DNA from 2 places in the Georgenia sp. H159 genome. Region 1 is predicted to be linked to the other one. Evidence: riboswitches for the same ligand, from Rfam matches in the RefSeq annotation. Region 1 holds a riboswitch; the other holds the start of a gene.
The links. A riboswitch is a leader RNA that binds a small molecule or an ion and turns the genes downstream of it on or off. The one in region 1 is predicted to bind thiamine pyrophosphate.
Positions count from the first base shown of each region.

Region 2: it holds a riboswitch for thiamine pyrophosphate, as region 1 does, so the genes downstream of both, VR894_RS00195 (thiamine ABC transporter substrate-binding protein) here and VR894_RS14845 (YkoF family thiamine/hydroxymethylpyrimidine-binding protein) in region 1, are expected to answer to the same signal.

Region 1 covers NZ_JAYDZY010000011.1:12,922-27,978, forward strand. The annotation lists gene VR894_RS14805 (LTA synthase family protein) at 1-1,681, opposite strand, end outside; gene VR894_RS14810 (error-prone DNA polymerase) at 1,924-5,346, shown strand; gene VR894_RS14815 (AI-2E family transporter) at 5,389-6,771, opposite strand; tRNA gene VR894_RS14820 (tRNA-Leu) at 6,984-7,069, shown strand; gene VR894_RS14825 (N-acetylmuramoyl-L-alanine amidase) at 7,260-9,470, shown strand; gene VR894_RS14830 (energy-coupling factor transporter transmembrane component T) at 9,475-10,263, opposite strand; gene VR894_RS14835 (ABC transporter ATP-binding protein) at 10,260-11,918, opposite strand; gene VR894_RS14840 (ECF transporter S component) at 11,911-12,534, opposite strand; gene VR894_RS14845 (YkoF family thiamine/hydroxymethylpyrimidine-binding protein) at 12,531-13,193, opposite strand; TPP riboswitch at 13,242-13,349, opposite strand; partial or broken gene VR894_RS14850 (alanine/glycine:cation symporter family protein) at 13,382-14,805, opposite strand; gene VR894_RS14855 (FAD-binding oxidoreductase) at 14,923-15,057, opposite strand, start outside.
Region 2 covers NZ_JAYDZY010000001.1:28,817-43,873, reverse strand. The annotation lists gene VR894_RS00225 (glycoside hydrolase family 65 protein) at 1-265, opposite strand, end outside; gene VR894_RS00220 (beta-phosphoglucomutase family hydrolase) at 262-996, opposite strand; gene VR894_RS00215 (cytochrome P450) at 1,110-2,333, opposite strand; gene VR894_RS00210 (hypothetical protein) at 2,381-2,929, opposite strand; gene VR894_RS00205 (ABC transporter ATP-binding protein) at 2,926-3,957, opposite strand; gene VR894_RS00200 (iron ABC transporter permease) at 3,951-5,654, opposite strand; gene VR894_RS00195 (thiamine ABC transporter substrate-binding protein) at 5,651-6,694, opposite strand; TPP riboswitch at 6,739-6,845, opposite strand; gene VR894_RS00190 (DUF4235 domain-containing protein) at 6,955-7,212, shown strand; gene mnhG (monovalent cation/H(+) antiporter subunit G) at 7,223-7,657, opposite strand; gene VR894_RS00180 (monovalent cation/H+ antiporter complex subunit F) at 7,654-8,067, opposite strand; gene VR894_RS00175 (Na+/H+ antiporter subunit E) at 8,064-8,726, opposite strand; gene VR894_RS00170 (Na+/H+ antiporter subunit D) at 8,723-10,306, opposite strand; gene VR894_RS00165 (Na(+)/H(+) antiporter subunit C) at 10,303-10,824, opposite strand; gene VR894_RS00160 (Na+/H+ antiporter subunit A) at 10,821-13,829, opposite strand; gene VR894_RS00155 (hypothetical protein) at 14,197-15,033, shown strand.

The DNA.
Region 1 (15,057 bases):
GCAGCTGAGGGACGAGCTGGTTGGGGCCCAGGACCGGCGGTGGCTGCACGTCGACGGTCTCGAAGTTCGCCCAGACGAACCACGGTGTCTCCCGCAGCCCCTGGGCGTCGTTGGCCTCCTGGACGCCCTGGGGCCACATCGCGGGCAGGTGGTCCCCGTAGAAGAGCACGACCGTCCTCTCCTCGAACGTCTCGAGCTCGGCGACGAGGTCGGCGATCGCCTCGTCACTGTGCCGCAGCGCCCGCAGGTACTGACCGACCTCCTCGCCCTCATCGGCGTCGAACGCGCCGCTCACGTCGATCGGGTCGACGTAGACTCCCGAGTAGGGGCTGTGGTTCTGCATCGTCACGACGTTGACCATGAGCGGGGCGGCCGAGGCGCGCAGCTCGTCGAGGACCTCCTGGTAGGTGGCCGCGTCGGAGATGTAGGAGCCGTTGCCGATCCTGTCCCGGTGGTGCATGTCGTCCCGGAAGGTCGCCCGGTCGAAGCCGAGCGCCGGGTAGACGGCCTCCCGTCGGTAGAAGTCCGCGGCGTAGGGGTGGATCGCGAGAGTGCCGTGCTCCGGGGCGAGGGAGTCGACGAACGAGGGGAAGTGGTCGTACCGGGGCACGAGCAGCGGGTAGGGGGCGTGCATCTGCGGCTGGAAGTTCGCCACGGACATCCCGGTGAGCACCTCGAACTCCACGTTCGCCGTGCCTCCGCCGAATCCCCGGGTGAGCATCCGGCCCGAGGGGGTCTGCTCCATGAGCGAGCGGGTGAAGGGGATCGGGTCCTGGGCCGGGTCGACGCCGTCCAGCCAGGTCGGGTCGGTGAAGGTCTCGCCCAGCACGACGAGGACGTTGGTGTCCTCGAGCGCGCCGGCCTGGCGGGTGGCGTTGGCCTCGGCGGCGACCTGCGCGTAGGTGGCGACGAGCTCCTCCATCCGCTCCTCGCCGTACCCCTCGGGCCGCTCCATCGCCGTGCCCGGCACGTTGTACAGGGCGCCGGCGACGAAGCCGTTCTGGGCGTAGTTCTGCACCTGGTTCCACGGCGCCCACGTCACGGGGATGTCGTCGTAGGCCTCCCGGAGGGGGTTGCCGGAGTCGTGGAAGCCGGCGACGACGACGATGCCGGCGACCCCCGCCACAGCGAGCGCGGCCCGCGAGCCCCAGCGGAACCAGCGTTCGTCCCGCCGTCGCCGCGTCCGCCGCCGCCACGACAGCACGGCGACGGCAACCAGCGCCACCGCCACGAGCACGACGCCGCCGAGGGCCACCGCCGGGCTGATCCCCGCGGACTCGAGGAGCAGGCCGGGGTTGGTGAGGTACCCGATGTCGGAGGGGAACAGCGGCTCACCGCGGTGCGTCATCTTCTGGTAGTCCGCGACGGCGATGACCGTGCCGGCCGCGAGGGCGAGGACCGCGGTGGCCCACATCGACCCGGTCACCGCCAGCAGCAGGGCCACGAACGGCCAGACGGCGAGCGCACCGAGCACGTGGAGCTGCGGTGGCAGGGACGCCCACCGCTCGGCGGGCTCCTGCCAGTGCTCGGTCTGCACGTGGACGAGCTCGATGCCGCGGGCGACGACGACGGCGAGGAGCACGGTGACAGCGATCGGCAGCACCACGAACCGCAGCACGTGGCGCACCGTGCGCGGCGCGGTGCGGGGTGTGTCGTTCTGCAGCGACGTCGTCGTACTCATCTCCTCGGGGTCGGCACGGAGAGGGACACGGTAACCCGGCCTGCTTGGAGTCCTGCTTCTGCCCGATCGCGGAGATCCGGCCCGCGTGCTCCTCGCCCCAGTCACCGGGTGGGGCCGTCGCGCGGTCGAGGGCGACGCCGTCCGGAATCAGGGAGCACACCAGCGTCGGTGGCACCTGGTGGAGGCGATCCGCACACCGTCGTGACCTGACGACCGCGCGAGCCCGGCGTACACTCGAACACATGTACGAGGGGAGGCCGCCGCGCTACGCCGAGCTGCACGCGCACTCCGCCTTCAGCTTCCTCGACGGCGCCAACCAGCCCGAGGAGCTGGCGGTGGAGGCGCACCGCCTCGGCCTGGAGGCGCTGGCCGTCACCGACCACGACGGCCTGTACGGGGTGGTGCGCTTCGCCGAGGCCGCCCGCGCGCTCGGCCTGCCCGCCGTCATCGGCGCCGAGCTCACCCTCGACGGGACGGAGCGGGCCACCGGGCAGATGGACCCGCCGGGCACGCACCTGCTCGTCCTCGCCCGCGGGCCGGCGAGCTACCGCAGCCTCTCCCGCGCCATCGCCGAGGGGCACCTCGTCACCGGGGAGAAGGGGCGCAGCGACTACCGGCTGCCCGAGCTCGCCGCGGCGGCGGACGACCAGTGGCTCGTCCTCACCGGCTGCCGCAAGGGAGCGGTGCGGCGGGCCCTGGACCAGGGCGGCACGCGGGCCGCCCGCACGGCCCTGGACGAGCTCGTCGCCCACTTCGGCCGGGACAACGTCGCCGTCGAGATCACCGACACCGGTGACCCGCTCGACTCCTCCCGCAACGACGCGCTCGCCGAGCTCGCGGCCGGGGCCCGGCTCCCACTCGTCGCGACCGGCGCCGTCCACTGCGCCCGGCCCGCCGACCAGCCGCTCGCCGACGTCCTGGCCGCGGTGCGTGCCCGTGCCACCCTCGAGGAGATCGACGGCTGGCGTCCGGCAACCGCCGCCCACCTGCGCTCACCGGCGGAGATGGCAGCCGTCCACGCCCGCCACCCGCAGGCGGTGGCGACGGCGGCGGCGCTGGGACTGGAGTGCGCCTTCGACCTCGCCCTCGTCGCCCCGAACCTCCCGCCCCACCCGGTGCCGCCCGGGCACACCGAGGCCACCTGGCTGCGCGAGCTCACCTACCGCGGCGCCGCGGAGCGCTACGGGCCCCGCGGCGCCGAACGGATCCCCGGCGCCTACGCGATGATCGAGCACGAGCTCGACGTCATCATCGACCTCAGCTTCCCCGGCTACTTCCTCATCGTCCACGAGATCGTCGCCTTCTGCCGGGAGCAGGGCATCCTGTGCCAGGGGCGCGGCTCGGCGGCGAACTCCGCGGTCTGCTTCGCGCTGGGGATCACCGCCGTCGACGCCGTCCAGCACCGGCTGCTCTTCGAGCGCTTCCTCTCCCCGGGACGCTCCGGTCCACCGGACATCGACCTCGACATCGAGTCCGGCCGCCGCGAGGAGGTCATCCAGTTCGTCTACGAGCGCTACGGGCGCACCCACGCCGCGCAGGTCGCCAACGTCATCTCCTACCGGCCACGCTCCGCGGTGCGCGACGCCGCCCGCGCCCTCGGCTACGACCTCGGGCAGCAGGACGCCTGGAGCAAGTCCATCGAACGGTGGGGCAGCCTGCGTGCGCCCGACGACGGCGATGACGCCCGCGGCTCCCGCGACGGCCGCGGACCCTCACCGGCCGACGACCTCAGCGGCATCCCCGAGGAGGTGCTCGACATCGCCGAGCAGATGCTGCGTCTGCCCCGGCACCTGGGCATCCACTCCGGCGGCATGGTGCTGTGCGACCGGCCCGTCATCGAGGTCTGCCCGGTCGAGTGGGCGACCATGCCGGGGCGCACGGTCCTGCAGTGGGACAAGGACGACTGCGCCGACGCCGGCCTGGTGAAGTTCGACCTCCTCGGCCTGGGCATGCTCACCGCTCTGCGCCTCGCCTTCGCCGAGGTCAACGCGCACGCGGCGCCGGGCACCCCGCCGGTGGGCCTGCACTCCCTGCCACAGGAGGACCCACGCGTCTACGACCTCCTGTGCGCCGCCGACACCGTCGGCCTGTTCCAGGTGGAGTCCCGCGCCCAGATGGCCACCCTGCCGCGGCTGCGCCCACGCTGCTTCTACGACATCGTCGTCGAGGTCGCCCTCATCCGTCCCGGCCCGATCCAGGGCGACTCGGTGAACCCGTACATCAACCGCCGTCGGGGCCGGGAGGAGGTCACCTACCTCCACCCCCTGCTCGAGCCGGCGCTGTCCAAGACCCTGGGCGTGCCGCTGTTCCAGGAGCAGCTCATGCAGATCGCCATCGACGTCGCCGACTTCAGCCCGGCAGAGGCCGACCAGCTGCGCAAGGCGATGGGCTCCAAGCGCTCCACCGAGCGGATGGAGGCGCTGCGCTCCCGGCTGCTGGACGGGATGGCGAGGAACGGCGTCACCGGTGAGGTCGCGAACCAGATCTACGACAAGCTCAAGGCCTTCGCGGACTTCGGCTTCCCCGAGTCCCACGCCTTCTCCTTCGCCTACCTCGTCTACGCCAGCGCGTGGCTCAAGGTGCACCACCCCGAGGCCTTCTTCGCGGCCCTGCTGGCGGCCCAGCCGATGGGCTTCTACTCCCCACAGTCCCTCGTGGCCGATGCGCGCCGCCACGGGGTGCGCGTCCTGCGCGCCGACGTCCAGCAGTCCGGTGCCCAGGCCGTGGTCGAGCACGCCCCCACCCCCCTGACGCCGAGAGCGGAGTTGTTGCCGGGAGGACAGGCGCGATCGCGCGACAACTCCGCTCTCGGCGGGGGTGGGGGGCCGCACAACTCCGCTCTCGGCGGGGGTGGGGGGCCGCACAACTCCGCTCTCGGCGGGGGGGCTCGGGGGACGGGGGATCCTCGGGAGGACGTGCCGCGGGACGCGGAGAGCGGGCGGCCGCTCGTCGACCCGCACCCCGAGCTCGCCGTGCGGCTGGGGCTGGCGCCGGTCCGGGGGATCGGGGAGAAGACGGCCGAGCGGGTCGTCGCCGAGCGGGAGGCGCGCGGCCCGTTCGCCGACATCGCCGACCTCGCCCGCCGGGTGCGGCTGACCGCCGCCCAGCTCGAGTCGCTCGCGACCGCCGGCGCCCTCGACTGCTTCGGCGTGGGACGCCGGGAGGCACTGTGGGCGGCCGGCGTCCTCGCGCAGGAGCACGCGACCCTGCCGCACACCGCCGTCGGGTTCGATGCCCCCATGCTCCCCGGGATGGACGAGGTGGAGACCGCCGTGGCCGACGTCTGGGCCACCGGGGTCTCCACGGACAGCTTCCCCACCCAGTTCCTGCGCCCGGACCTCACCGCGCAGGGAATCCACACCATCGCCGGGCTCGCCGGGTGCGAGATCGGCCGCCGGGTCGAGGTGGCCGGCGTCGTCACCCACCGTCAGCGGCCGGGGACGGCCAGGGGCGTGACGTTCCTGTCGCTGGAGGACGAGACCGGGCTGCTCAACGTCGTGTGCAGCGCGGGCCTGTGGGCGCGTTACCGGCAGGCGGCCCGGACCAGTGCGGCGCTCGTCGTCCGCGGGACGATCGAGCGGGGGGACGGGGTGCTCAACCTCGTCGCCGACCACCTGCGTCCCCTGCCGCTCCGGGTGACGTCCCGGTCGCGCGACTTCCGCTGACCCCGGGCGCCCGACGGCGGGCTCGCGGCGCCCGTCGCCCGGTCAGCCGTAGGCCCTGCCTGTCGTGGGGCTGCCGTCGCTGTCGCCACCGGCGTCCATCGAGCGCTCGTTGTGTCGCTGCCGTCGGCGGTTGACGTCCTCGGCGATACCCCGCGGGTCGGGGAGCCGTCCCTCGATCGGCGGGTCGGGGTTGTGCAGGGCGGAGTAGACCGCCCACGCGACGGCGATGATCGGGATCGCGATGATCGCGCCGAGCAGGCCGGCGAGGAACGTCCCCGCCGTCACACCGAGGGCCACGACCACCGGGTGCAGGGAGACCTGCTTGCCCATGACCAGCGGCTGGAGCAGGTGTCCCTCGATCTGCCCGACGAGCGCAATCCCGATCGTCACGATGAGCGCGTCGATGATGCCGCCGGCCGCCAGGGCGACGACCGCGGCGATGATCATCGCGAGCGGCGCACCGATGAGGGGGATGAAGGCACCGATGAACACGAGCACCGCGAGCGGCGCGGCGAGCGGAACCCCGACGATCGCCAGCAGGATGAAGGCGAGGATGGCGTCGGCACTCGCGACGATCACCGTGCCGCGGGCGTAGCCGGCGAAGGTGTACCAGCCCGAGCTGGCCGCCCGGTGCACCGTGTCCCGGGAGCGGGAGGGGAGCTGGTTGAGGAACCAGCGCCACATGTCCCCGCCGCGCAGCAGGAAGAAGACGGTGACGAAGAGACTCAGCGCGAACACGGTGAACAGCAGCGCGACGGCGCCCGCGTTGCTCAGCACCTGGCCCGCGAGGTCGCCGGCATTTGCCGAGACGTACTCCTGGGCCTGGACGATCAGCGCGTTGATCCAGTCGTAGATCTCCGCCTGGGTGAAGTGGAAGGGCAGCGGACCCGTCTCGAGGAACTCGAAGATGTCGTCGATGCCCTGGCCGAACTGGTCGGCGAGGTCCTCCCACTGACCGGTCACCGAGGTGATGACGTAGGTGAAGATGCCCGCCACCACGGCGAGCGACCCGAGCATGGCCACGGCCGTGGCCAGGGCGCGGGGCATGACCCGGGCGAGGGCGGTGACCACCGGGTAGAGCACCGAGGTGACGACGAGCGCGAGGAAGACGGCGATGAACACCGCCTGGATCCTGGTGGTCGCGAACACCACCATCGCCACCACGATGACGATCCCGATGAACAGCCAGGACATCTGGCCGTAGCGCCGCAGCCAGCGGGGGACCTCGATCTGGTCACGCTCGTGGAGCGCGCGCTCGGGCATCCGGCGCACCGTGAGGCGCCCCGCCGACGACGACGCACGCGGCATCCGGGCGGCGCGCGGCAGACCACGCTCCGTGGGGGAGGACGACGACGGCGGGAGCCCCGCTGCGGGCGTCGTCGCCGTCGTGGGGCGGCGGGTCCGTACCTTGCCGAACAGCCTCATCCCGTGGTCCTCCTCGAGTTACGGACGTGCTCAGTGTGGCGTACCGGTCCGCCGGCAGCCCGGTGACACGTCGAGAAGTCGGCTGCGGCGCCCCGGTTTCCGTGGTGCTCGCCACACTCCGCCGGAATGGGTCGGACCGGTTCGAATCGGCCCCCGCCACCGTGCTATCTTTGCGGGCGTCGCCAACAGCCCCGGCTGCTGGCGGACCACTCGTCCGGGTGGCGGAATTGGTAGACGCGCTAGCTTGAGGTGCTAGTGCCCTTTATCGGGCGTGGGGGTTCAAGTCCCCCCTCGGACACGTTGTCTCTCCTGAGCCGTGGGACCGTCGCGAGACGGTCCCACGGCTCTGGTGTTTGTGCAGTGCCTGTGTCGCGAGAACGGCCGTCGCACTTCCTCAGGTTTCGGGCGAGCCTGCCGATGGGACCGGGAGAGACCCCCGTGGCACCACTCAGTGCTGCTCACTCACGTCGCATTGGAAGTCGCACCGCATGGCACTGCACACACACCTCGGTTCGCTGGTCCTCGCCACCTCACTCGCCGCAGGCGGGGCCCTCCCGGTGGCCGCGGCAGGGACGGTGACGGGGGAGGAGCAGCCGGTCAGCGTCATCGCCCTCACCACCGAGGACGGCAGCCTCACCCCGCTCGCGGACGAGGGGCTGACCGACCTGCAGGACGTCGCGGCGCAGCAGTCCGCACCGGACGCGGCCCTCTCCGCACCGGACACGGCGCAGATCGCACCGAGCTCGGCGCAGCCGGAGTCGGACGCGGCCGCGACCGCCGCACCGGAGCAGAGTGCCGCTCCCGAGCCGGCCACGGGTGCCGCGCCGGAGGGCGTCGCCGTCCTCACCGCACCGCTGGCCACCGAGGAGTTCTACGTCGCGGGCGTCACGTGGGACGGTGCCCAGGCCATGCCGCAGGACGCCGCCGTCTTCATCCGCGTGATGGAGGGCGGCCAGTGGCAGCAGTGGGCCGAGCTCGAGGTGGAGAACAGCGCCGACGAGCCCGGGTCCACGGGCGGCACCGAGCCCTACGTCGCCGCCGGCGCCGAGGCCGTTCAGGTGCAGATCACCGGCGACGCCGCCCGCCTCCCCGCGGGTGTCCGCCTCAACCTCACGCCCGAGTGGCCCAGCGCCGAGGAGGTCGTCCTCGAGGAGGAGGCGCCCGTCGCGCCCGTGCTGCCGACCGCCGAGCCGCTCGCCCCCGAGCCTGCCGGCGCGCTGCCGTTCCAGCAGCAGACGGCCGCCGCACCGGCCGCCGCCCCCACCGTGACGCAGCCGGCCGGGACCACGACCGCCGTCGCCTCCGCCTCGACCCAGAGCTCCGGCGTCATGGCCACGGGCATCGCCCCCCGGCCCAGCATCACCAGCCGAGCCGGCTGGGGCGCGGACGAGGCGAAGATGAACTGGCGTCCCTACCACGTGGACCTGCGAGCCGCCGTCGTGCACCACACGGCCGGGAGCAACAACTACACCCAGTCCCAGACCCCCGGGGTCGTTCGCGGGATCTACCACTACCACGCGGTGACGCGCGGCTGGGGCGACATCGGGTACAACTTCCTCGTCGACAAGTGGGGCCGCATCTACGAGGGCCGCAGCGGCTCCCTCGCCGCCGCCTCCGGGAAGATGCCGGTCGGTGCGCACGCCGCCCCGTTCAACACGGGCACGATGGGCCTGAGCGTCATGGGCGACTACACCAAGGTCGGCGTGCCGCAGGCGGCGATGGACGCCATGGCCGACATCATCGCCTGGCAGTTCGGCCGCGCCGGGCTGGACGCGACGCACCTCTCCGGACTCACGGCCAAGGGCGTGGGTGTGCGGCCGGCCGGCCAGAGCCTCGGGCGGGTCTTCGCCCACAAGGACGTCTCGTCCACCGCCTGCCCCGGCAACGACATCTACGGCCGGATCGGGTGGCTCGCCCGCGCCGCGAACGAGCGCGTCGGCTCCGGCGTCACGACGCCCGCACCTTCACCGGCACCCGCACCGTCGGCTCCCGACGTCCGCCCGACCGACCCCTTCGCGCACACCGCCACGGTCTACCTCAACAACGACTGGGGGCCGTGGCACAGCATCGACTTCATCCTCGGCAACGCCGGCACCGAGGTGTACACCGGTGACTGGGACGGCGACGGCAAGGACACCCTGGCACTGCGCGTCGGCAGCACCTTCCACGTCTTCAACAGCAACACCACCGGCGCCAGGGCGTGGGTCGCCTCCTACGGCCGACCCGACGACGAGGTGCTCGTCGGCGACTGGGACGGGGACGGCAGGGACAGCTTCGCCGTGCGGCGCGGCACCACGTTCTACACCAAGAACTCCATCACCAACGGCGTCGCCGACGACGTGTTCGCCTACGGCCGCGACGGCGACGAGGTGCTCGTCGGCGACTGGAACAACGACCGGCGGAGCACCTTCGCCGTGCGGCGCGGGAGCACCTTCTACGTGAAGAACTCCCTCGCCGGGGGCAGGGCCGACCACGAGATGGCCTACGGCCGCGCGGACGACACGGTCCTGGTCGGCGACTGGGACGGCAACCGGTCCGACACCTTCGGCGTGCGGCGCGGGAGCACCTACTACATCAAGAACCGCATCGCCGGCGGCAACGCGGACATCGTCCAGACCTACGGGCGCCCGGGCGACACGGTGCTGGTCGGAGACTGGGACGGCAACCGCACCGACACCCTCGGTGTGCACCGCCCCTGACCGGTCAGCCGGTCAGCGCCCCGGGACCTCGCAGCACGCCGAGCCAGCCGCTCGTCGCGAGGACCAGCGCGAGGGCGCCGAGCACCACGGCGACCAGCGCCAGGTCGGCCCGGGTGACGTGCACCGGTCGCCACGTGGTGCGGGGCGCGAGCCCCAGGCCGCGTGACTCCAGCGCCTGAGCCATCCGTTCGCCGCGGCGCACGGCGACGACGAGGAGGGTGAAGACCACCCGCCCGAGGTGGCGGGGACCGCGCGGGAGGCGACCGTCCGCCCGCCGGGGCGCGCGCACCGCGTGGGCGTGCTGGATCGTCACCCACTCCCGCGGCATGTCCTGCAGGAGCCGGTAGCCGGCGAGCACGGCGTAGGCCACCCGCGGGCTGAGCCGGGCGTTCTGCCGCAGGCTGTGCATGAGGGCGACCCCGTCGGTCGACAGCAGGAAGCCGATCGCGAGGACGCCGACGAGGAGCGTGCGGACGGCCAGCGCCCCGCCGACAGTCAGCCCCTCGGCCGTCACGCGCAGCACGCCGGCCTGCCAGAGCACCTCGCCGGGCCTGCTGAGCGCGTTGACGACGAGCACCCCGGTCGCGAAGGCGAGGAAGGGCACGTGCGCGATCGTCAGCGTCCGCGGCGTGGCGCTCGTCGAGGCGAGGACGCCGCCGAGGGCCAGCAGGTACAGCAGCGCCGGCGTGAGCGGGTCCAGCACGAACATCACCACGAGCGAGACGACGAAGACGAGGGCGAGCTTGACCGTCGGGTTGCGCCGGTCGAGGGCCGGGACGACGACGTCGCTCATACGGGTACCTCGGCCGGTTCCGGCTGGTCCACGGCCGTGTCCAGCGCCCGCAGCACCCGCCGGGCCGCGGCATCGCCGTCCAGGTGCTCCAGGAGCCAGGCGAGCAGCGGCGGCAGGGTGAGACCTGCCCGTCGCCTCACGTCCGGGTCCCGCAGCACCGGCACCGTCGGACCGTCGGCGACCACCCCGCCCTCGGCGAGGACGACGACGCGGTCCGCGACCGTCGCGACGGTCCGCAGGTCGTGGCTGCTGAGCACGACGGCGCACCCCTGCGCTGCCGCGGACCGGAACGCTGCAGCCGTCGCGATCGTGTCCCGCCGGTCGAGGCCGAGCGTCGGCTCGTCGGCGAGGAGGACAGGGCGCCCGTGCGCGAGCATCGCCGCCAGGCTCAGCCGGCGCTTCTCGCCGCCGGACAGGCGGAAGGGGTTCTGCTCGGCCAGGTGGTCGAGGCGGTGGGCGCGCAGCTGCCGTGCCACCGTCTCCGCGACCGGACCGACGAGCGCGTGCGCCACCTCCTCGGCGACGGTGTGGGCCACGAACTGGTGCTCGGCGTTCTGGAAGACCATCCCGGCCCGCTCACCCTCGACGCTCCCGGCGGCCGGGCGCAGCAGTCCCGCCAGGGTGAGCAGCAGTGAGGTCTTGCCCACGCCGTTGGGCCCGAGCACCGCGGTGACCTCACCGGCCCGGAGCTCGAGGTCGACGCCGCTGAGCAGCGGCCGGGACCGGCGGGCCACGGCGAGGGAGCGCGCCCGCAGCGCCACCGGCCCGGGCTCGTGGGACGGGCCGTCGCCGGCGCCGCCCTCGCCCTCCGCGAGCCGGTGCAGCAGGTCGGTCGCGGGTGCGGAGGACAGCCCGCCGGCCGCGCCCGTGAGGGCGCGGAGCTCGGACTCGAGCGGGAGCCAGCAGCCCGCCCGCAGCAGCGTGGTGGCGTGCGTGCCCAGGACGTCGTCGGTGCGGCCGTCGGCGAGCACCCTGCCGGACCCGAGAACCACCGTCCGCGCGGGGAGCCCGGCGAGACCGGCGGCTCCCGCGAGGTCGTCGAGGCGGTGCTCGACGAGGACGACGGCCGGCCGGGAGGCGGCAGCGGCGAGCGCGCCGCGCACGTCGGCCACCCCCGCGGGGTCGAGCATCGACGTCGGCTCGTCCAGCAGGAGGACGTCGCTGTCGGTGACGAGCGCCGCGGCCAGCCCCACCCGCTGCGCCTCCCCGCCGGAGAGCTCGCCGGTCGCACGGGTGCGCAGGTGGGCGGCCCCGACCTGCGCCAGCGCCGCGGCGATGCGCGGCCCGATGGTCTCCGGGTCCGCCGCGTGGTTCTCCAGCGGCAGCGCCAGCTCCTGCTCGACGTCCGGCAGGCACACGGAGGACGTCGGGTCCTGGGCGAGGACGCCGACGTGCCGGGACAGCTCCACCGCGGCGACGTCGGTCGTCCGGGTGCCGCACACGCGCACCTCACCGGTGAGCTGCGCGGCCACCGTGTGCGGGACGACGCCTGTCACGCACTGCAGGACCGTGGACTTGCCCGACCCGGAGGCCCCGAGGAGCAGGACGTGCTCGCCGGGACGGACGCGGAGGTCGACACCGTCGAGCACCGGACCGGGGCGTCGCGGGACGTGGACGCAGACGCCGGCGAGGTCGACCGCGAGGTCCTCAGCCACGACGTGCCGCCGCCCGGCCGATCGCGAAGTTGTCGACGACACCGGTCCCGGCCAGCGCGTCGACGACGACCTTGGCGAGCAGGCCGCCAAGCACGGCACCGGAGACCAGCTGCAGGACCAGGCGCAGGACGAGGATGTCCTGCCCGTACCACCCGGCGCGGAACGCCGAGTAGCAGAACACGAGGCCGGCGCCGAGGAGACCGGACACCGCGAAGACGGTCCACCCGAAGCGGCGGTAACGGGTGAGGAGGAAGGGCAGCTCGCTGCCCAGGCCCTGGATCGCCGCGGCGATCATCAGCGTGGGGCCGACGGGGGAGCCGAGGAAGACGACCTCCACGACCGAGGCGAGGACCTCGGCCACGACACCGGCCAGCGGACGTCGCACGATCGCGATGACGATCGGGGCGACGAGGAGCCAGCCGCCGAAGAGCACGTGCTGGGCGAGGTCCCCGGCCGGCCCCATGAGGATCGCCAGCCCGTTCCACGCCTGGACCAGCGCCCAGTAGACGAACCCGAAGACGACCCCCAGGACGACCATGAGCATGAGGTCCTTGAGCTCCCAGACGGGGGCCCGGGCCGGCGTCGGTGCCGCCGGGTGCCGCTGCCCGGCGCTCACCGGTCCGCCCGGAGGCTGGGGGAGCCCACCGAGACGGTGAGGTGCGAGACGACGTGCGGGACGTGGGCGCCGACCGCCGCCCACGCGTCGACGGCGGTCGCGAGGACCTCGGCCACCTCACCGGTGAGCCGGGTGGCGTAGTGGGCGGCGCCGTCGGCGGTCCCGCGCTTCTGGGCGGCCGCGATGGCCGCCTCGATGGGGACCATGTGGTCGCCGCCGTCGGGGCCGCCGTCGAGGAGCGGGTACAGGGACCACTGGGCGACGGCGGGCACCCCGGTGGGCTCGACGACGACGGGCTCCGGGCTCGGTAGCCCGGTCACGGTGAGGTCGCAGGTCCGCTCGCCGGGGCAGCCTCGGGACAGGAGCACGTGGGCGACGACGTGGCCGCCGCCGCTGTGCCGGGAGGCGGCGGCGACGACACCGGCGAGGTAGTCGGTGAGGCGCTGCTCGGCGGGCGCCTCGAGCGCCCCGACGTAGGTGCTCACCTCATCGGTCTGGAGCACGAGGCCGTCGGTGCGACCGCCGGCGGCCGCCTCCTCGAGCGCGTCGAGGATGACTCGGACGAAGTCGTCGCAGTGCGGATGGAGGCTGAACCGCGCGCCGATGCCCAGCTGCGCCGGGGCGGCGGTGGTCGCGGTCTGGTGGTGGGTGGTGCTCATCTCGGGCCCTCTCAGGCCCCACGGGTGACATGAAGACCTGCCGACGTCACGTCGGCAGGTGCCCTCTCCCTACGCCGGTACGAACCGGATCAGGTGGTGTCGGGTCTGCGGGCTCTCCGCACTCTCAGCGCCGTCGGCGCTCCCCGGGGGTTGTGCGCCCGAGCCTATGCAGGCGGCGGTGGTGGTGTCTAGGCAGGGTCGTCGGCGAAGCTGCGTCCCGAGAAGGCGCGCACCTCGTCGAGCGTGGCGGTCAGCCCGGGGTCGTGCTCGAGGTACTTCTTCGTCTCGCGGGCGACGAGCCCGGAGAGGATGACGAGGCCGATGAGGTTGGGGATGGCCATGAGCCCGTTCATGACGTCGGCGAAGTTCCACACGACGTCCAGGGACACCGTGGCGCCGACGTAGACCATGAGGGAGAACACCACCCGGTAGGGCACGACCCCGCGGCGTCCCACGAGGCGTTCGATGCACCGCTCGCCGTAGTAGGACCACCCGAGCACGGTGGAGAAGGCGAACATCGCCAGCGCGATCGTGACGATGTAGTGGCCCCACTGCCCGGGGAGCCCGGTGCTGAACGCGGCACCGGTCATCGTCCCGGCCTCGGTCTCGGTGCGCCAGGCGCCCGTGGTGACGATGACGAGCCCGGTGAAGGTGACGACGACGAGGGTGTCGATGAAGGTCTGGGTCATGACACGAGTCCCTGACGCACCGGGTGGGAGGTCTTGGCCGCGGCGGCGGCGATGGCGGCCGAGCCCATCCCGGACTCGTTGGAGAACATGCCGCGGGCCGCGCCCATCTGCACGGCGATGATGATCGTCGACCCGATGAACCCGCCGGTGGCGGCGGTGCCGCTGAACGCGTCGGTGAAGATGAGGGCGATCGCGGCAGGGATGTCGGTGAGGTTGACGACGAGGATGAACAGCGCGCCGACGACGTAGAAGACGATCATCAGGGGCACCAGGCCGGCGGTGACCCGGCCGATCGACTTGATGCCGCCGACGAGCACGACGAGCGCGGCGACGCTCAGCACCGCACCGGTGACCCACCGGGCGACCCCGAAGGAGCCCTCGAGGTTCTCGGCGACGGCGTTGCCCTGGACCAGGTTGCCGATGCCGAAGGAGGCGATGATCGCCATGACGGTGAACATCAGACCCAGCACCTTGCCCAGCGGGCCCCTGATGCCGCGCTCGAGGTAGTACTGCGGCCCGCCGGACTTCTCGCCGGCGGAGTCGGTGCGGCGGTAGTAGACGCCGAGGAAGGCCTCGGTGTACTTCGAGGCCATCCCGACGAGCCCGGTGACCCACATCCAGAACAGCGCTCCGGGACCGCCGATGCCGATCGCGGTGGCGACCCCGACGATGTTCCCGGTCCCAACGGTCGCCGACAGGGCGGTGGTGAGCGCCTGGAACTGGGACACGTCGCCGTCCTCGGCGCCGACGTCCCTGCGCCGGAGGATCCCCAGGCTGAGCGCGGCACCGAGCTTGCGGAACTGCAGGCCGCGCAGGCGCACGGTGAGGATGAGCCCGACGCCGAAGAGCAGCGGGATGAGCACCCACGGTCCCCAGACCACACCCGACACGTCCTGGAAGAACGTGTTGAGGTCATTGACGATGTCGTCCACGAGCTCCCCCTGGCAGTCGGTCACCCCCCTACGGGCTGGCAGACACTGTGCCACGGGTCACACGGGATCCGTGCGGACCTGTACGGGCGAGTCGCGAGTGTGGCCGCGTCAGCCCGGCGGGATGTTGTGGTTGCGCCGGAAGACGTTGTCCGGGTCGTACCTGCGCTTGAGGGCGACGAGCCGGGCGAGCGTCGCCGGCCCGTAGACGGCCTCGGCGGCCACGACCGGGTCGGCGGGGTCCCG
Region 2 (15,057 bases), on a different contig from region 1:
GCTGGCCGTTGGTGACGTTGACGATCGTCTGACCGGACTCCGGGTAGCCGTAGCCGCCCTCCGCGTAGGGCAGCGGGTGGTGCTCGAAGAAGCCCGAGAGGTAGCTCCCGCGCTGGGCGGCGGGCTCTCCCTCGTCGAGGTTCCCCCGCAGCCCGAGGTGGCCGTTGGACAGCGCGAACAGCGACTCCACCTGCCCGAGCGTCGCCAGGTCGAGGCCACGCTCCCGCAGGCACCACGGCTCGACCGGCAGGGTCGGTCCGGTCACAGCAAGTCCTCGAGGTCGGCGACGACGACGTCGGCACCGTGCTCCCGGAGCGCGTCCGCCTGCCCGAGCCGGTCGACCCCGACGACGTGGCCGAAGCCGCCGGCGCGCCCCGCGGCGACCCCGGCGAGGGCGTCCTCGAAGACGGCAGCTTCCCGCGGGCTGACCCCGAGCCTGCGGGTGGCCTCGAGGAACGTGTCCGGGGCCGGCTTGCCGGGCAGGTCGAGGGCGTGGGCCAGCGAGCCGTCGACGAGCACGTCGACCTGCGACTCGAGGCCGGTGACGTCCAGCACGAGTGCAGCGTTCGCGCTGGAGGAGACGACGGCGCAGGGCAGCCCCTGCGCACGAGCCGCCTCGAGGTAGCGGAGCGATCCGGGGAAGACCGCGACCCCCTCGTCGGTCATCAGCGTGAGGACGCGTTCGTTCTTCCGGTTGCCGATGCCGTTGAGGGTCTCCCGCTCCGGGCTGTCGGTGTGGCTGCCGTACGGCAGGGTGATGTCGCGACTGCCGAGGAAGTCCCGCACACCGTCGATCCGGCGCTTGCCGTCGACGTACGCGGCGTAGTCCGCCACCGGGTCGAAGGGGACGTAGGGCTCGCCCGTGCGTTCGGAGTGGCCGCGGAGGAACGCGTCGAAGGTCTCCTTCCACGCGCGGGTGTGGAGGCTCGCTGTCTCGGTCAGCACGCCGTCGAGATCGAACAGCAGCACGCGCACGCCGTCGGGTAGTCCCAGCACCACGTCTCCCTTCGTCGGTCGTGCCCCAGCCTGGCAGGGTTCGGTCCGGCGTGCGTTGCGGGCGCACCGAGGAGCCCGCGGTTCCTCCGTGACGGGTCCTGCGGCGGGCGGGCTCAGCCCAGCCGCAACGGCGCCGCCGAGAAGCCCCCGACCGGGGGCAGCCCACGCTGCCGTGGCCGGCCCGGGTCGGGCTCGACCACGGCCGTCGCGTCGAGGACGGCACGGGTCAGCGCCCGCAGCTCGAGCGTCGCGAGCGGACGCCCGGGGCACACGTGCTTCCCCGCACCCCACACGAGGTTGTACGGCGCGTTGCCGACCGGGTCGAACGCGTCGGGGTCGCCGAACACCTTCGGGTCCCGGTTGGCGGAGGTCCAGTTGAGGAAGACCGTGTCGCCGGCCGCCAGCTGCCGGCCGCCGACCCTGACGGGCTCGGTGGTGACGCGGCGGTTCGCGACGAACGGGTCGTCGATCCGCAGGATCTCGTCGAGGACCGCGTCGAGCTCCCGGTCGGACACGCCTGCGCGCAGCCGGTCCTGGAGGTCAGGGTGGTCGGCGAGGTAGGTGAGGACCACACCCGTGCACAGGGCCATCGACCCCAGGTCCCCACCGGTCCAGTTGCGCAGGATGGAGACGATCTCCTCGTCGGTGAGCTCCCGCCCCTCCACCCGGTCCCGCACCAGCTCGGTGGTGACGTCGTCGGGCGCGTGCTCACCGGCCACGCGACGCGCCGCGGTGAGGGACCGGATGATCGCGTCGAAACGCTCGGCGACCTGCGCCGTGCGGGCCCGGTCACGGGACCGGGTGGCGGCGTGGTTGTCCGCCATCCACCGCAGCAGCTCGTCCTCGAGGTCCGCGGGCCACCCGAGCCAGGCGCACTGCGCGCGCACCGCGAAGCGGGAGCCGACGGCGACCGCGTCGATGCGCCCGGGGACGTCCAGCTCCGCCACGAGCTCGCGGGCCACACGCTGCACGACGGGCTCGACGGCGGTCATCCGCTCGCGGGTGAAGTAGCGGTCCACGAGGGCGCGGTAGGAGGTGTGGGTGGGACCGTCCAGGCCGTTGGGCACCTGCAGGTAGCGCGAGACGGCGTTGGAGTAGGTCTGGCTGTCGCGTGCCGCGCCGGTGACGTCGGCGTGCGCGAACAGCGTCCAGGCGCCGCTCACGCCGCGGGCGACAGGGCAGTAGGACCGCATCCCGTCGTACGCCGCGAGCGGGTCGCGACGCACGGACGGTCCCCGCGGGTTCCAGTCCGCCGTGACGTCACCGGCAGCGGGAGTCCGCGCGGTGTCGGCGGAGGCGTCGGGGTCGATCTCGTCGCTCGGCGTGTGCTCGGTCATGGCCCCATCCTGACCGATGCGGCCGGGCACGTGCGCGACCGGGCCGGTCAGCCGCCGAGCCGCTCCAGGCGCTCCGCGACGTCCACGAGGACGTCGAGGTAGCGGTCGAGCTCGGTGAGGAGGGGCTCGCCGGGGAGCCACCCGACGAGGACGCCGCGCTCCACCCGCAGGGACAGGCCCGCCGGGGCGCGCTCGCGCAGCCACCCGCCACCGGGAGCGCCGAGCGCGTCCGCCGGTTCGCCGTCCGTCATCACCTGGACCACCGGCAGCGTCACGTCCAGGGCGACGGTGAACATGTGGACGACGTGCCGGGGCTCGGCGGTCTCCAGTCGCAGTGACGTCGCCTCCCGGCCGCGGTGCTCACCGACGACGGCGTCCTCGACGCGCCGCTCGCCCGCGGTGAAGGGCGGGACCTGCCAGCGGCCCACCATCTCCGGAGCGGCCCCGCGCACCCGCCAGCCGCGCGGTGCGGCCCACAGCTCGAGGCGCTCGACCCTGCGCGGCCCCCGCCCGAGCCGTCTCGTCGACCGCGCCACCAGCACGGCGGGCACGAGGAGGACGACGACGAGCAGCAGCATCATCACCGCCTCGTTCACCGCGCCTCCCCCGGGACCACGGCGACCTGGTCCGGTGCGAGGCCGACCGTCACCGTGTCGGCGACGGCGGCGTCGGGACTGCCGGGGACGCGCAGCACGGCGCTCTGCCCGTCGGGCAGGGTGACGTCGAGCTCCCGCTCACCGCGACGCACCCGCCACCCGCACACGGGCAGCCGGGTGCCGTCGGCGTCGGGCACCAGCGCCCGGGGGCCGAGGGCCAGGCGGACGGCTCCGTCGGCGACCACCGGGAGCTCCACCACGCCGAGCGGGGTCCGCACGCCGGGCCCCGCGGCGACGGCGTCGACCACCGGCCCGTAGCCGAGGAAGCGGGCGACCTGCTCGCTCGCCGGCGCGTGCCACAGCCGTTCCGGGGTGTCCGCCTGGAGGATCCGCCCGCCGGACATGACAGCGATGCGGGAGGCGACGGTGAACGCCTCGTCGTGGTCGTGGGTCACGTAGATCGCGGTGGTCCCCGCCGCGTGGACGATGTCGCGGAGCTCCCCGGCGAGGTGCTCGCGCAGCGACCGGTCGAGCGAGGACAGCGGCTCGTCGAGCAGGAGCAGCCGCGGTCGGGGAGCGAGCGAACGAGCCAGCGCGACCCGCTGCTGCTCGCCGCCGGACAGGGTCGTCACGGCACGGGTTCCGTACCCGGTGAGGCCGACGAGCTCGAGCAGCTCGGCCACCCGGCGCTCACGGTCGGCACGGGTGAGTGACGCGAGCCCGTAGGCGATGTTGCCGGTGACGTCCCGGTGGGGGAAGAGCTGCCCGTCCTGGAACATCAGACCGAAGCCGCGGCGGTGGACGGGCAGGTCGGAGACGTCCGCGCCGTCCCAGCGCAGCGCCCCCGCCGCGACCGGCTCGAGGCCCGCGACGGCCCGCAGCAGGGAGGACTTGCCGCAGCCGGAGGGCCCGAGGAGGGCGAGGACCTCGCCGGTGGGGACGTCCAGCGTCACCCCGTCCACCGCAGTCGGGCCCCCCGGGTAGGTGACGACGAGGTCGCGGATCTCCAGGCCACGCGTGCTCACCACGTGCCCATCCTGTCGCCTCGGAGCCGTTCGGCCAGCATCATCACGGACGCGGTGAGGGCCGCGAGGACGACCGCCGCCGCGAGCGCCATCCCGTAGTTCTCCGCACCCGGCCGTCCGATGAGCCGGAAGATCACCACCGGCAGCGTCGGCGTGTCCGGCCGCGCAAGGAACGACGTCGCCCCGAACTCCCCCAGGGACACCGCGAAGGCGAAGCCCACCGCGAGCCCCAGCCCGCGGACGAGGAACGGCCCGTCGACGGTGAGCAGCACCCGTGCGGGGGCTGCGCCGAGCGCCGCGGCGGCCTCGCGCAGGCGGGGGTCGACGGCCCGCAGGACCGGCAGCACGGTGCGCACGACGATCGGGGTCGCGACCACTGCCTGGGCGATCGGGACGATGACCGGTGACGCGCGCAGGTCCAGCGGCGGGGAGTCGAGGGTGATGAGGAAGCCGAAGCCCACGGTCACCGCCGAGACCCCGAGCGGGAGCATGAAGACGGCGTCCAGGACCCCGAGTGCACGCCGGCCCCCGGGTGACCGCGGCCGGCGGGAGACGACGACCGCGACGAGGGTGCCGACGACGACGGCGATGACGGTCGCGTCGACAGCCGCGCGCAGGGAGTTGAGCGTCGCGTCCCACACGGTGACGGTGAGCGCGTTGGTCCCCCCGGTCGTGGCCAGCCGCCGGTAGTTGCCCAGGCCCCACCCCTCGGGGGCCCGCAGCGAGCCGACGGCGAGGTAGGCGAGGGGAAGCACGAGGAGACCGACCACGACGACGGCGGTGACGGCGGCCGGCAGGAGGTCCGTCCCGGGGTGTCCGGCGCGGCGGCGCAGCCGCAGCGGGCGGGTGGCCGACCGGTCGGCCCGCAGGTGCAGGGAGGTGTCGTACCGGCGCCGCGCACGCGCGGCGAGCAGCAGCGCGGCACCCACGACGACGAGCTGGAGCACCGACAGCACCGCCGCCGCACGCAGGTCGAGGAACTGGGTGGTCTGGATCCACACCTCGGTCTCGATGGTCCCGTAGCGCAGGCCGCCCATGGTGAGGACGACCCCGAAGGACGTGGCGCAGAAGAGGAAGACGACCGCGCCCGCCGAGACGATCGCCGGCGCGAGCGCAGGAAGGGTGACGGTGCGGAAGGCACGCCACGGGGAGGCGCCGAGGCTGCGGGCCGCCTCCTCGGCCCGCGGGTCCAGGCGCTCCCACAGCGCGCCGACGGTCCGCACGACGAGGGCGTAGTTGAAGAACACGAGGGCGGCGACGACCGCGGCGAAGGTCCCGTCGATCCCCAGGAAGCCCAGCGGCCCCGTCTCGACGAGCAGCGAGCGGAACGCGACGCCGACGACGACCGTCGGCAGCACGAACGGCACGGTGATGAAGCCGCGGACCAGCCGACGACCGCGGAACCGGCACCGGTACAGGACGTAGGCCCCGGGGACGCCGAGCAGCACGGCGGCGACGCTGGCGGTGACCGACTGGCCCACCGTGATGCCGATGACCCGCCACGTCCGCCGTCGGGCGAAGACCTCGGCGATACCGCCGAGGTCGACCTCGCCGCCGGGCAGGAACCCGCGCCCCACCATCGTGGCCACCGGCCACAGGAAGAAGACGGACAGGAAGACCAGGGGGACCCCGGCGGCCAGCACCCAGGCGAGGGCCGCCGTCGTCGTCGACCCGCGCCGCCTCGGACCGTCGGCGCTCACCCGACCACGATCTCGGTCCACGTCTCGATCCACCGGTCACGGTTGTCGGTGATCACCTGCGGGTCCACCTCGTGCGGCGCGTCGCTCGCCGGCGCGTGCTCCGACCAGGCCTCCGGCAGGGCGATGCCCTCGAGGACGGGGTACATGTACATCTGGCCGGGGATGTCGGCCTGGACCTCCGGGGAGAGGAGGAAGTCGACGAACTCGCGCGCGCCCTCGACGTTCTGCGCACCGGTCAGTACGCCGGCGTACTCGGTCTGCCGGAAGCAGGTGTCGAGCAGCGCCGCGGTGGGCGGCGCCGAGCCGTCCGCGGGGACCTCGGCGGCCGGCGAGGAGGAGTAGGACAGGACGAGCGGGCGGGGGCCCTCGCCCTCCGAGCCGGAGAAGTCGACGTAGTAGGCGTCGGACCAGCCCTCGACGACGCGTACGCCGTTGGCGGTGAGGTCGCGCCAGTAGTCCTCCCACCCGTCCTGCCCGAACGCGCCGACCGTCGCGAGCAGGAAGGCCAGCCCGGGTGACGACGTCGCGGGGTTGGTGACGACGAGCAGGTCGGCGTAGGCGGGGTCGGTGAGGTCCTCCAAGGTCTGCGGCTCGGGGACGCCCTGCTCGGCGAACCACTCGTGGTCGACGTTGATGCAGACGTCACCGAAGTCGATCGCGGTCAGCGTGTCCGCGAAGGCGGTCTGGACGGCGTCCGGCGAGCGGTAGGGGTCCAGGACTCCCTCCTCGGCGGCGCGCGCTGCGAAGGAGTTGTCGATGCCGTAGACGACGTCGCCCAGCGGGTTGTCCCGCGTGAGGACGAGCTGGTTGACCAGGGCGCCGGCGTCACCGGGGGTGATGTGCTCGATGGAGTAGCCGGTGCGCTCCTCGAACTCGGCGAGCAGCGTCTCGCTCACGGCGAAGGAGTCGTGGGTGACGACGCGCAGGACGTCGTCCTCGGCCTCGTCCCCCGCGCCGGTCCCCGTGGCGCTGCACGCCCCCAGGGCGAGTGTCGCGGCGAGCGCGACGGACGTGCCGCGGGCACGGCGGGTGGTGGTCATGCTGGTCCTCCTCAGGTGCAAGGAGGGGCCCCGGGCGCACGCCCGGGAGAGACGTCCCGACTTCCTTCGCCGGTGCTAGCCGGAGCAGGTTCGAGGGTCTGCGGCCGCTGCCGCACTCTCAGCACCGTCCGGTGCTCCCCTGTCGTTCGCACCCGATCCTACCCGCCGCCCGCCCACGGGAGCACACCGGGCGGCCGCGAACGGGTGTGCGCCCCGCGGCGGCCGCCGCTAGGTTGGACCCAGCCTACGGACGGAGTGACATGGACATCGGGTGGAAGATCGTCAGCACGGGATCGGCGGTCCTCGCCGGCATCCTGGCCAACAAGGTCCTCGACGTCGGGTGGAAGGCGGTCACCGGGCACGAGCCGCCGCACGAGGACCCCAACGACCCGAGCATCAGCACGCTCGAGATCGTCGTCTTCGCGGCCGTGAGCGGCGCGGTCATCGGGATCATCCGGCAGTTCGCCCAGGTCGGGGCCGCCAAGTGGTACGGCGGTCCGGTCGAGAAGAAGGGCTGAGCCCGGCACCCTAGCGGTCCGGGGCGCCACCCTCGCGCTGCTCCCGCTCGACGGCGTCGCGGTGCAGCCGCTCCAGCTCCAGCCGGTCGAGCTCGTCGAGCTTCTCGGCCCGCTCGAGGTCCTGGGTGAGCTCGTCGACGATCATCAGCTCCGGGTGCACCTTCCCGGTCCGGTACCCGGCCCGGCTGAGCATGTGCGCCGAGATCGGCCCGGTGACGAGCTGGAACGCGACGACGAGGACCAGCGTGATCCCCACGGTGAGGTTGCGCAGCTCGACCGCCAGCCCGGCCATGAGGAGCATGAGCCCGAGCACCTGAGGCTTGGTGGCGGCGTGCATCCGGGAGAGCAGGTCGGGGAACCGGACGATGCCCAGGCCGGCGATGAACGCGAGCAGCGCTCCGCCGATGAGCAGCGTGCCGGCGACGATGTCGAGTGCGAGGGTCATCGGCCCTCCCCCCGGTCCTCGGCCTCGTCGTCGACGGAGACGATGACCGGACCGCTCTCGTCGTCGTGGACGGCGGGCGCGTCGTCGTCCTGCGCCTGACGCTCGGCGAGGATCATCGCCAGCTCCTCCTTGGTGAGGATGCGACCTTCCTCGGCGGACTCGGCGGCGGCGAACCGGGCGATGGCGGTCGAGCCGATGAAGCCGACGATCGACAGCGCGACGAGCACCGGGACGAGGTCGCTGCGCTTGGTGACGGCGGCGATGACGGTGACCGTCCCGATGAGCACGGCGGTCATGACGTCCAGCCCGATGATGCGGTCGAACATGCTCGGTCCCCGCTCGATCCGGCTCAGTGCGAGGAGCGCGGCGGCCAGCAGGATGACGAAGCAGACGACGTAGACGACGCTCATGACTCGGCCTCCCGACGTGCGTCCATGTCGGCCTCGACGCGGTCCCCCGAGGCGCTCCGCAGCTTGCCCGCCCGGGGGGAGCTGCCCGGTACGAGCCCGGCGGCGAGCAGCTCCTCCCGTGAGCCGAAGGCCCGCAGGATGCGCTCCTCCTGCTCGAGGACGGCCTCGTGGGCCCGCTCGAGGCCGCCGTGCATCTCGACGTCGAGGATGTGGTGGTACAGGGTCCCGGTGATGCGGTGCGCCTCGATGACCACGGAGCCGGGGACGAGCGTCGTCATCCCCGCGACCATCGTGAGGTAGACGTCGTTGTGGCTGCGCAGCCGGACCCGGATGACCGCGCCGCGGGGCGGCTCGCGCCGGAGCGCGATCGCCGCGACCTCGACGGAGGCCTTGACGACGTCCCAGAGGAAGTAGACCACCAGGAGGATGACGCCCCACGGGCGGAAGCGCCCGTCGAAGGGCGTGTCCGGCAGGGCGAGGACAGTCGTGGTGACGACGGCGACGAGCGCGCCGATGACGACGTTCGCGAGCGTGAGCTGGCCCCAGAGGAAGACCCACACGACGGTGAGCCACAGGAGCACGCCCCAGTTCGCCCGGGGTCGGAGGCGTCGCCTCCGACGCTGCTCGGCCGGTCGTTGCTCGGCTGCCTCCCGGCTCATGGCACCTCCTCCCCGGTCTCCTGCTCCTCGACGTCCCCGACGTCCTCGCCCCCGGGGCCGGTGACCTCCGGGGACTGGCCCGAGCCACGGTGCCCGTCGGGAAGCACCGTGCTGATGTAGGGAGTCTGGGCGCGCAGGTCGCGGGCGGCACGGTCGGTGTAGGCGAACAGGGGGCCGGCGATGAACGTGAACGCGAGCGACATGGCCACGAGGGCCGCCGTCGGGCCCACCATCGACCGCGGGATCACGGTGTCCGGCAGGGGGTCGGGGGCCTCCTGCCAGAACGCCTGGTTCCACGCCTTGCTCACGGCGTAGAGGGTGAGGAGGCTGGTGACGAGCGAGGCGGCGATGAGAGTCCAGTCCAGCGCACCACCGCGTGCAGCGCCGGCCTCGATGAGGCCCACCTTGCCGAGGAACCCGGACATGGGCGGGATGCCGGCGAGGTTCATCGCCGGGAGGAAGTAGAGGAAGGCGAGCAGCGGTGCGACGCGCGCCAGCGACCCGAGCCGCGCGAGGGACGTCGTCCCGCCCCGGCGCTCGATGAGTCCCGCGACGAGGAAGAGGGCCGTCTGCACCGTGATGTGGTGGACGACGTAGAAGATCGCCGCGGACAGGCCGTCCTCCGAGGACGTCGCGACGCCCCACACCATGTAGCCGATGTGGCTGACCAGGGTGAAGGACAGCAGCCGCTTGATGTCCTGCTGCGCGACGGCGCCGAGGATCGCGATGACCATGGTGACGAGCGCGACGACCATGAGGAGGTCGTCGAGCCGCCCGCCGGGGAACAGCAGCGTCTGCGTGCGGATGATGCCGTAGACGCCGACCTTGGTGAGGAGGCCGGCGAACACCGCGGTGACCGGTGCCGGCGCCGTCGGGTAGGAGTCGGGCAGCCACGCGTGGAGGGGGAACACGGCGGCCTTGATCCCGAACGCGACGAGCAGCATGAGCTGGAGGACCAGCTGTGTGCCGGGGTCGATCTCACCCATGCGCTGGGCCAGCTGGGCGAGGTTGACCGTGCCGGTGGCCGCGTACACGAGTGCGATCGCCGCGAGGAACAGGAGCGAGGAGAGGATCGAGACGACGACGTAGACGGTCCCCGCCCGCACCCGCTCGCGCGACCCACCGAGGGTGATGAGCACGAAGCTGGAGACGAGGAGCATCTCGAAGCCGACGTAGAGGTTGAACAGGTCCCCGGTGAGGAAGGCGTTGGACACGCCGGCGGACAGGACCAGGTACGTCGGGTGGTAGATCGCCACGGGTGCGCCCTCGTCGCCGTCGGCGTTGCCCTGTGCCAGCGAGTAGAGGAGGACGCCGAGCGTCACGGCGACCGACACGACGAGGAGCAGCGAGGAGAGCCGGTCCGCGACCAGTGCGATGCCCACCGGCGCCGCCCAGCCGCCGATGTCCACGGCCATGGGGCCGTCGTTGACGAGGACGAGCAGGGTGATGGCGATGCCGAGGACGGCGGACAGCGCCGTGACGGTGACGATGCGCTGGACGTGCGGGTACCGGGCGAGCGCAAGGGCGAGCCCGGCCCCGATGAGCGGGATGAGGACGGGCAGCGGCAGGAGGAAGCTCACCGCAGCTCCTCGTCGTCCAGGCCCATCCCGGGGCCGCGTCGGCCCCGCGTCCCGCGTCCCGGCACGACGAACGTCTCGTCACGGGCGAGGGCCGCCTCCTCGGCGAGGGTGGTGCCGGCGTCGTCCGTGCTGCGCGCCGGGACCTCGTTGCTCTCGGCCAGCCGGGCGATCCGGCGGTCCTCGAGGTCGTCCTGGACCTCGTCGTGCCCGTTGAGCTGCCAGGCGCGGTAGGCGAGCGACAGCAGGAAGGCGGTGAGGCCGAGCGTGATGACGATCGCGGTGAGCACCATGGCCTGCGGGAGCGGGTCGCTCATCTCCTCGGGCGCCGTCGAGCCGACGAGCGGCGGCCCGCCCGCACGTCCACCGGCGATGAGGAACATGACGTTGACGCCGTTGGAGATCATCGAGATCCCGATGATCACGCGCGTGAGGCTGCGCTCGAGCAGGAGGTAGACCCCCGCCCCCACGAGAAACCCGACGAGCAGCACGAGCGCGAGGCTCGGTGAGGTGTCGATCATCGCGTGCCTCCGTCCGTGGGCCGTGGACCGCCCGGCCAGCCGGCCGGTGCGGCCTCGGGTGCGGCGTCGTCGGAGGTGACCTCCGGGGAGTCGAAGGGCACGTCGGGGGCGACGTCACCCTCCCGCTCGCCCTGGCGGTCGACCTCGGCGCCCAGCGTGCGGAGGATGTCGAGGACCAGCCCGACGACGACGAGGTAGACGCCGATGTCGAAGAAGATGGTGGTCACCAGCTTGAGCTCGCCCATGGGGCCGAGGTCCGCCTCGATGAGCGCGGACTGGAGGACGTCCCCACCGAACAGCAGCGGGATGGCCCCGGCACCCGCGGAGAGGAACAGGCCCGAGCCCAGCAGCCAGCCGGCCTGGACGGGGGCGGCCTCCCCGAGCTCGAAGCGCCCACCGGCGAGGTAGCGGACGGTGAGCGCGACGCCGGCGATCAGCCCACCGGCGAACCCACCACCGGGCTGGTTGTGCCCCGCGAAGAGCAGGTAGAGGGACAGCACCACCATGGTGTGGAAGATGAGCCGGGTGCCGACCTCGAAGATCACCGAGCGACGCTGCGGGGCGAGCGTGGGGACGGCACTGAGCCACTGGCGGCCGCGGCCCTCGTTCGGCTGGGACTCCTGGCTCTCGGTGAGCCGCCGGAAGAGGCTGGCGTTGCGCTCCGGGACCGGGGTGCTCCACACGCGCGCCTGCTGCGCGGGGCTCATCGTCGTGGCCCGGTCGATCTTCGAGGCGCGGGCCCGGAGGAAGATGAGGGAGGCGACGCCGGTGGCCGCCGCCAGCACGACGGAGATCTCGCCCATCGTGTCCCACGCGCGGATGTCGACCAGCGTGACGTTGACGACGTTGCGGCCGTACCCGTACTCGTAGGCCTCCTCGGCGAAGTCGACGGAGACCGGTTCGTGGATGCGCGAGCCGGCCGAGATCATCGCGAGGCCGGCGGCCATGACGCCGACGGCCGCACCGAGGGCGGCCCGCCACCACCGGGACGCGGCCAGCGGCCGGTTGGAGAAGTACGCCGGCAGGCGGCGCAGGACGAGGATGAACACGACGAGCGTGATCGTCTCGACGAGCACCTGCGTGAGGGCGAGGTCGGGGGCGCCGTGCAGCTCGTAGAGGACCGCGACGCCGTACCCGGTGACGCCGACGAGCAGCACCGCCTTGAGCCGGCGACGGGCACGCGCCGTGAGGAGGGCCGCGACGGCGACGACGACGACGACGGCGGCCTGGACCCCGCTGTCCCACAGCCGTACCTCGGCCGGGACCACCCCGTAGGCGATGGCGGACCCGCCGCCCAGGACGACGGCCACCGCGAGGATCGTCGACAGGTAGGCGGGCAGCGAGCCGCGCTGGGTGAAGGCCGTGACATCGGCGGCGAGGCGCTCGGTGCCGCGGATGACCCGGCGGTACGCGCCGGCGGCACCCTCGAGCTCCCACAGCGCGTCCTGCCAGCGCTCGACCCGTTCACGCTGGAGGAACAGGAGGACGCCGACCGCGATGACCAGCAGCGTGAGGTAGAGCGCGGGACCGAAACCGCCCCACAGGGTGAGGTGGCCCGCCTCGCCGGGATAGGTGTCGGCGTACGGGGCGAGGACGTGCTCGGTGGCGCCGGGGAACGCGCCGACGACGACGCCCCCGACGGCGAGGATGAGGGCCGGCGTGACGATGAGCCGGGAGGTGCGCTGCGCCGGCGGTGGCTCGACGTCCCGTTTCGAGGCGAAGGCGCCCCACATGAACCGCAGGCCGTAGGCGAAGGTGAGCACCGAGCCGAGGACGACGATCACGAGGGCGACCGTCCCGGACCCGTCCTCGACGTGGAGCAACGCCTCGATTGCACCCTCCTTGGCCACGTAGCCGACCGTGACCGGCAGCCCGACCATGGACGCCGTTGCGAGCCCCGCACTCACCGCGGTGAGTGGCATACGACGGGCCATGCCGGTGAGCTCGCGCAGGTCCCGGGTGCCGACGGACCAGTCGATGGTGCCGACGACGAGGAAGAGGCAGGCCTTGAACAGCGCGTGCGCACCGAGCAGCGCCAGACCGGCGAGCGCGACCGCCCGGGAGCCGAACCCGACGAGCAGGATGATGAACCCCAGCTGGCTCACGGTACCGAAGGCGAGGAGCAGCTTGAGGTCGTGCTGCCGCAGCGAGCGGTAGCCACCGAGCAGCAGCGTGCCCCCGCCCAGCACGACCACCGCCCACCGCCACAGCGGCACGTCCGCGAAGCCGGGCGCGAGCCGGGCGACGAGGTAGACACCGGCCTTGACCATCGCAGCGGCGTGCAGATAGGCGCTCACCGGGGTGGGTGCCGCCATCGCCGCGGGGAGCCAGAAGTGGAAGGGCAGCAGCGCGGACTTCGTCACCGCGCCGAGGAGGATGAGGACCACCGCGGCGGAGACCACGCTGCCGGCCGGCGGGTTCGCCACGAGCTCACGCAGGGAGTAGCTGCCGCCCTCGGTCTCGCCGAGGGCGATGAAGCCGGCGAGCATCGCGAGGCCACCGAAGGTGGTGAGCACCAGCGCCTGGATCGCGGCACGCCGCGAGTTCTGCCGGTCGTAGTAGTGACCGATCAGCAGGAAGGACGTGATCGTCGTCAGCTCCCAGAAGACGTACAGCAGCAGCGTGTTGTCCGTCGTCACCAGCCCGAGCATGGATCCGGCGAAGGCGATGAACACCCCGCCGAAGCGTCCCAGTCCCTGGGCGGTCCCCGAGAAGTAGGCGGCGCAGTAGACGAGCACCAGCGACCCGATGCCGCCGACGAGCAGCACCATGAGCCACGACAGCGTGTCGAGGCGGAACGCCAGGTGCAGATCCAGGGCCGGCACCCAGGAGACGTCGACCGCCGGGTGGTCACCGGCCAGCACTGCCGAGGTCTGGGCGATCGCCCAGGCGGCCGCCGACGCGGGGACGAGGGCGAGCGCGAGGAAGAACCGGCGGCCCCACAGCTTCATGCATGCAGGCGCGACCACAGCCACCACCAGGTGGAGGATCAGCAGCTGCAGCACCGGCGGCTCCGAGTATGTCGACGGTCGTGTGAGCCCACGCCGGCACACCGCCCGCGCTGGACGCGTCCCCGCGCACGCAGTGACGCGTACCGGAACGGGACACCCGCAGCCTACCAACGAGTGGGGTCGCTGCTCGCTCCGGGGCCGTAACTGCTACGCATCTCACACCGTGGGGCGACGCGCTTGTGACGCGATTGTGGACAAGGGTGTGTTTCCGCTCTTCTGGGCGGCATACCGCCGATGTGGTTCCCACCAAGCCGACCGGTCGCCACGTTTCTGAGAAGCGCGCTGAAGCGATCAGGAGCACCCTGGTCCAGTGACCCGGCGACGAGCCGGGCCCGGATCAGCACCGAAGGGACTGAACCAGATGACTGAGGACTTCACCCGCCCCGCGGGAGACCCCCGCACGCTCGGCCAGGAACCGGGGGCCCCCGCCCGACCGCCGGTCAGCCCGCCGCCGCCCGTCACGCCGCCGCCGACGGGCGCCCCGGCCCCGGTGTCCAACGCCCCCACCGAGGGCGGCGGCGCCAAGGACGCCGCCAAGGAGGAGGCGTCCAAGGTGGCCGGCAACGCGAAGGAGCAGGCCTCCAAGGTCGCCGGCACCGCCAAGGAGGAGACCCAGCGGGCGGTCGGTGAGGCCAAGCGCCAGGCGCAGGACCTCCTCCGCCAGAGCCAGTCCGAGCTCTCCTCGCAGGCCGGGACGCAGCAGCAGCGTCTCGCGAGCGGCCTGCGCTCCTTCTCCACCGAGATGAACCAGATGGCCGAGGGGACCGAGGAGCCGGGCATCGCCACGCACGTCGCCCGCTGGGCCTCCGAGGTCGCGGACGACGCGGGCCGCTGGCTCGAGAACCGGGACCCCTCCTCGGTGCTCGACGAGGTGCAGCGTTACGCCCGCCGCAACCCGGGCACCTTCATGCTCATCGCCGGTGGTCTCGGGCTCGCCGTCGGGCGCGTAGCCCGCAGCCTCAAGGACGCCAACGACGAGCCGGACACCTCCGACCTCGCCGCCGGACGCGGCTACGCCAGCGGGTACGGCACCGGCCAGGCCTCCACCGGTACCGGCACCTCCGTGGGCGGCACCGCGGGCGGCGACCCGCTCGGGACCACCGGGGCCGGCACCGCCCCCGGGGGGCCGCCCCCCGGTCGGACGTACGGCGCCCCCGGCACCACGGGCGGTTACGACCAGCCGGGCGGCCTGCGATGACCACACCTCCCGACCCACACGGGT